One region of the Exiguobacterium sp. BMC-KP genome, then DNA from elsewhere that is predicted to be linked to it. Evidence: riboswitches for the same ligand, from Rfam matches in the RefSeq annotation. Region 1 holds a riboswitch; the other holds the start of a gene.
The links. A riboswitch is a leader RNA that binds a small molecule or an ion and turns the genes downstream of it on or off. The one in region 1 is predicted to bind S-adenosylmethionine.
Positions count from the first base shown of each region.

Region 2: another riboswitch for S-adenosylmethionine. It lies ahead of ADM98_RS01905 (amino acid permease); the one in region 1 lies ahead of ADM98_RS14660 (methionine ABC transporter ATP-binding protein).

Region 1 is NZ_LGIW01000015.1:1,713,872-1,717,035, forward strand. Features, by position in the region: gene ADM98_RS14655 (methionine ABC transporter permease) at 1-477, opposite strand, end outside; gene ADM98_RS14660 (methionine ABC transporter ATP-binding protein) at 474-1,496, opposite strand; SAM riboswitch class I at 1,574-1,678, opposite strand; gene ADM98_RS14665 (bifunctional cystathionine gamma-lyase/homocysteine desulfhydrase) at 1,736-2,902, opposite strand; gene ADM98_RS14670 (PLP-dependent cysteine synthase family protein) at 2,895-3,164, opposite strand, start outside.
Region 2 is NZ_LGIW01000012.1:69,376-72,539, forward strand. Features, by position in the region: gene gntK (gluconokinase) at 1-12, opposite strand, end outside; gene ADM98_RS01895 (GntR family transcriptional regulator) at 5-721, opposite strand; gene ADM98_RS01900 (ketopantoate reductase family protein) at 904-1,821, shown strand; SAM riboswitch class I at 1,858-1,959, shown strand; gene ADM98_RS01905 (amino acid permease) at 2,037-3,164, shown strand, end outside.

The sequences.
Region 1 (3,164 bases):
AACGAGTGTGACCGTGATACCCGAAACGATGGCAGGCAACGCTTCTGGGATTAAGACTTTATAGATGATCTGGAACTTCGTCGCGCCCATCGATTCAGCTGCCTCGATGACACCTTTATCGACTTCGCGTAACGCGAGTTCGACCATTCGACCATAAAATGGAGCGGCTCCCAAGATCAGTGCCGGTAATGCTGCCGTTGGTCCGAGGAATGAACCGAAAAGCGCTAACGTAATCGGAATTAATAAGATCAGTAAGATGATGAATGGAACCGAACGGAAGACGTTGACGAGTAAGCTTAAGATTGAATAAAATGCTCGGTTCTTGAACAACAACTCTTCGTTTGTCGCAAACAATAATAAACCAATGATCAGACCGAGAATGAATGTCGAAAGACCGGCGACTGCTGTCATATAAACAGTACTGCCTGTCGCTCCCCACACCATCTCCCAGTCTAGGTTGTCAAAGAATGAAATCATCGGTGATCCACCTCCACTTCAACATCACTGGCTTGAAGCTTCGTGATGACCTCTTGTGTTGCTTCAGTTTCCCCGATCAACTGAATGAACAGTGTACCGAGTGCCCCTTCCTGCGATTGACCAACGTTCCCGCCGATGATATTGAACAGGACCGGTGAATCTTTCATGACTTCCGCAAGGATCGGGCTTTCCGCCGTCGATCCGACGAACGTCAACTGAACGATCTTTCCGGTTGGGTACCGTTCGCGGAGTTTCGCGAACGTCAACTCGTTTTCCAATGGTGACGTCAATTGTTTGACGAATTCCTTCGTCATCGCTTGCTTCGGATGACGGAAGACTTCTGCGACTGGACCTTGCTCGACGATTTTACCGGCTTCCATGACGGCGACCCGGTGACAGATTTTCTGAATGACGTGCATCTCATGTGTGATCAAGACGATCGTCAATTTCAGTTTCTGGTTGATGTCGACGAGTAACTCAAGGATTGAGTCCGTCGTTTTTGGATCGAGTGCACTTGTTGCCTCGTCACATAAGAGAACGTCCGGGTTCGATGCAAGTGCTCGAGCGATACCGACACGTTGCTTTTGACCACCGGATAATTGTGACGGGTAAGCCCCTTCTCGTCCGTCCAAACCAACGAGTTGGATCAACTCCGCGACTCGTTCTTTGCGGCGTGCTTTCGGGAAGCCACCGAGTTCGAGTGGGAACATGATGTTTTCTTCAACAGTCCGTGACCAGAGTAAGTTGAAGTGTTGGAAAACCATCGAGACATTCTTACGGACGCCTCGTAATTCTTTTGGTTTGAGTGATGTCATTTCAACACCATCGATTTGGATCGAACCACTCGTTGGTGCCTCGAGCATATTAAGCAAGCGAATCAGAGTCGATTTCCCTGCTCCGGAATAACCGATTATTCCAAAAATTTCACCGCGCTCGATTGTCAGATCAACATTCGCAACGGCTTCGACCGCTCCGCGCTTTGAGCGATAAATCTTTCCTACGTCTTGTAAACGAATCACAACTGTCCCTCCTAAATAAAAAAAGTGCGCGCGTTTTTGAGCAAACGCGCGCACTTTTCAGTACACAAAACCATTTGCTCTCATCTCCCAGACTTTTGTCTGCTGGAATTAGCACCACTTCGGATTAGATCCGCGGTTGCCGGGTTTCATCGGGCCAGTCCCTCCACCACTCTCGATAAGAGTTTCGGTATTAAGTTTGTAGAATATATTCTGAATATTAGCAGGGGTTATTTTTGTTGTCAAACAGTTTTTTCAGAAACTTTTTCGAGGAACGTGAAAGCACGTGTTAAGTCTTCTTTCAAATCTTCCGCATCCTCAAGTCCAACTGAAATCCGAACGAGACCGTCTGTGATCCCGAGTTCTGCCCGACGCTCTGCTGGGATTGACGCGTGCGTCATCCGTGCAGGAACGGAAATCAGACTCTCAACGGCGCCAAGACTCTCAGCGAGTGTGAAGAAGTGTGTTGCCTCGACGAGTTTTTCTGCGTTCGCTGCTGAACCGACATCAAAGCTGATCATCCCACCGAATCCAGTCGCTTGTTTCGCTTGGATGTCATGTCCAGGGTGCGATGCAAGTCCTGGGTAGAAGATGTTTGAAACGATGTCTTGTGCTTGTAAGAACGCAACGAGATCATGGGCTGTTTCTTCGATCGCATCCATCCGAATACCAAGCGTACGAAGACCACGGACGAGCAAGAAACTGTCTTGCGGTCCAAGAACGCCACCTGTCGAGTTTTGGATGAAGTGCAGTTCTTCGCCGAGCGCATCATCTTTGACGACGACAAGACCAGCGACGACGTCCGAGTGTCCGCCGATGTATTTTGTTGCACTGTGCAAGACGATGTCTGCACCAAGTGCGAGTGGTTGTTGATGGTATGGTGTTGCGAACGTGTTATCGACGACGAGTTTGAGATCGTGACGTTTTGCGATCGTTGCGATTGCCTCGATATCTGTTACTTTCAACAATGGATTCGTTGGTGTTTCGACGTAGACGATTTTCGTGTTGTCTTGAATCGCTGCTTCCGTTGCTGCAAGATCCGTCGTATCGACGAATGTCACTTGGATGTTGAACTTCGGTAAGACGCGTTGCATCAAGCGGAACGTTCCACCATAAACGTCATCTGTCATGACGATGTGGTCACCAGACTCAAGCAAATGGAAGACGGCATGGATCGCTGCCATCCCAGAACCGAATGCAAAACCACGTGCGCCGCCTTCAAGATCTGCAATCAAACGTTCGATGCTCGTCCGTGTTGGGTTCGCTGTCCGTGAGTATTCGTATCCGTCTTTGAGTTGACCGATTTTATCCTGCTTGTATGTGCTTGTTTGATAGATCGGTGGTGTGACGGCACCTGTTGCCCGGTCGACACCTGTTCCTCCATGAATCAATGCTGTCTTCTTACGCATGAGTTTCGTCCACCTTTTCAAAGATTTGTTGGCTTAAGTAGCGTTCGGCACTGTCTGCGAAGACCGTGACGATCGTACTGCCGGGGTGACGCTTCGCGATATCAAGGGCAGCAACGAGCGCTGCACCTGCTGAACTACCGACGAGTAGTCCTTCACGAGCGGCAAGTGTATGGACCGCGTCAAATGCATCGCGGTCAGAAATCGTATGAATCTCGTCAACGAGCTCACGCGGCACGAGACTTGGCCATTTTGCTGTACCGAT
Region 2 (3,164 bases), on a different contig from region 1:
GTATTCAGTCATGTGAATCGACTCCTTTCGACATCATTTGTTGCGTTTTCCAGAGATCTTCGACTTCCTGGACATCATCAAAGTTCTGATGCAAGGAAGCGACCATCCGTTCACGATCTCCTGTCTCGATCGCTTCGATGTACAGGGCGTGGTTCGCGAGGATGCGTTCGAAGTCTTCGATGTCTTCCTCGAATCGTACCCGCATCGATAGGAGGATGAAACTTTCCATGACCGGTTTAAGGTTTTGCCAAATCATACTGACATACCCGTGGTCAATCGAGCGAATGATTGTTTCGTGAAACAGCACATCTTGGAATGAAAATTCATCGGCATCCTTATATTTAATAGCGACCTTCATCATTTCGAGAATTTTGCTGAGTTCACGAACGAGCTCCGATCGTTCGATCTTGACGAGTCGCTCAAAGACGAACGTCTCGATGAGCAGCCGGACATCATAGATTTCCTGGATATCGCGCTCGGATAAACCGACGACGACCGCCCCCATCCGTTCCAATCGAATCAACTGTTCGGATGCAAGGATCTTTAACGCATCACGGATGGGTGAGCGACTAACGGAAAAGTCAGAGGCTAACTTGTTTTCAGATAAAATGGTACCGCTTTCAATACTTCCTGAAATGATGCGCATCCGTAGCTCGTATGCAACACGATCGCCAGCGGAAGCTTTTGATAACCATTTCAAGGGATATAACAGTTCTGACATGGAATCACCTGATTTCTAAAGTGAGTATACTTGTATACAAGTTAGTATAAACGTTTTTTTCTGAAATGCAAACGCTTAACTTAAATTTTAGTGATTCAAGCAGGAATCAGGAAAATCGTTTTCGATATGTTAGGGTGAAGAAGTAAGTGACGTGTAGAACAAATAAGGAGGAGATCGTACATATGCATATTTTAGTCGTAGGTGCAGGGGCAGTCGGAGGATATTTCGGAGGTCGTCTTGCTGAAAAAGGTGAACAGGTGACATTCCTCGTTCGTCCGAAACGTTATGAACAGCTACAAAAAACAGGACTGCAAATCACTAGTCCTCACGGTGATATCACGATCACGCCTCAGTTAGTGACGCACGACATGCGACCGGATCATACATTCGACGTCGTCTTGCTTTCGACGAAGGCTTATCACTTAGATGACGTATTGAAGGATCTTGCGCCATTCGTTTCGGAGGATACATATATCATTCCGTTATTAAACGGGATGCAACATATTCGCCGGTTAACAGAAGTCTTCGGAGAAGATCGAGTGCTCGGTGGTCTTTGCTTCATTGAATCGACGCTTGATACAGAAGGGCGTATTGTACAGACAAGTCCGTCACACCGGCTGTTATTTGGTTCACGGATCGGTAAACCAACAGCTCGTCTGGAGGAAATTGCAACACGTTTTGCGAAAGCAAAGGCGCCGATGGCGTACTCAACGCACATCATGGATGACATGTGGCAAAAATATCTGTTCATTTCGACATTCGCTGGCGTGACGACACTATTTCGCTCTGCCATCGGTCCGATTCGGCAAGAACCTGTCGGGCGTCAGATGATCATAGACGTCATGAAGGAATCGAAACAGGCAATGGAAGAACAGGGTGCGGTCTTCAATGATGATGTAGAAGCTGTACTGATGAAACAAATGAATGCAATGGAAGATAAGATGAAATCGTCGATGTTGCGGGATATGGAAAAAGGTCAACGAGTAGAAGTTGATCACTTTTTTACTACTTTACTAAAAACAATGTCTCAACGTCATCTTCAACTCATCGAGTCAAATTTAGGAATCTATCAAAAAAATCAAGAAATGCATGTTGACTGAATTATCTGCATTCTGATATGGTTAGGAACAATTACATACTTATCCAGAGAGGTGGAGGGACTGGCCCTATGAAACCTCAGCAACAGGTCGAAAGATACTGTGCTAATTCCTGCGGGTGCTGCACCCGATCGATAAGATTTCCGAATTGTCGACCGACGCATCCGTGAGGATGCGTTTTTTGTTTGAAATAGGTGGAATGAGGAGGAAATGGATTCATGAAAACGAGCGGGGCTTTTCGACGAAAGATGGAATCACGTCATCTGATCATGCTGTCGTTAGGTGGTGTTATTGGAACAGGATTATTTTTAAGTACGGGTTATACATTGGAACAAGCAGGGCGCGTCGGAACGATTCTGTCTTACTTAATTGGGGCCGTCGTCGTTTATCTCGTCATGTTAAGTCTCGGTGAACTGGCTGTACATATGCCGGAAACTGGTTCATTCCATAAATACGCGACAAAGTATATCGGACCCGGCACAGGTTATACAGTGGCTTGGCTCTACTGGCTGACGTGGACGGTCGCCCTCGGTTCAGAATTCACGGCAGCAGGCATTTTGATGCAGCGTTGGTTCCCATCCGTTCCTGTCTGGGTGTTCAGTGCATTATTCGCTACGATGATCCTTGGTATTAACGTTTTGAAGGTCCGTGTCTTTGCTGAAGTCGAATTTTGGTTCTCCGCTATTAAGGTCGTAACGATCATTGCTTTCATTTTACTTGGTGCAGGAGCCATCGTCGGCTTCATTCCACTGCAAGATGGTAGTCCAGCCCCATTCTTTTCTTCGTTAACCGAAGGTGGATTGTTCCCGAATGGCGCTTTCGTCATCTTCATGACGATGCTCGCAGTGAACTTTGCTTACTCGGGCACAGAATTAATTGGTGTAGCAGCGGGTGAAGCAGTCGATCCGAAACGGACGATTCCGCTTGCAATCCGGACGACGATTCTACGATTGGTTCTCTTTTTCGTTGGTACGATCATCGTATTAGCCGTCTTGTTGCCAACGGAAGGAAAGGGCGTACTCGAAAGTCCATTTGTAGCCGTATTTGAACGGATCGGTATTCCCTACGCAGCAGACGTGATGAACTTTGTCATTTTGACGGCGATCTTATCGGCAGCGAACTCGGGACTTTACGCGGCCTCACGGATGCTTTGGTCGCTTGCGAACGAACGGATGATTCCGCGCTTCTTCGCCCAGGTGACGCCAAGCGGAGTTCCACTTCGAGCTGTATTGTTCAGCATGCTCGGTGGAGGACTTGCCTTGCTGTCTAGCATCTATGCAGCAGGAAGTGTCTATATCGCGCTCGTCTCGATTTCCGGACTTGCTGTCGTCGTCGTCTGGATGAGT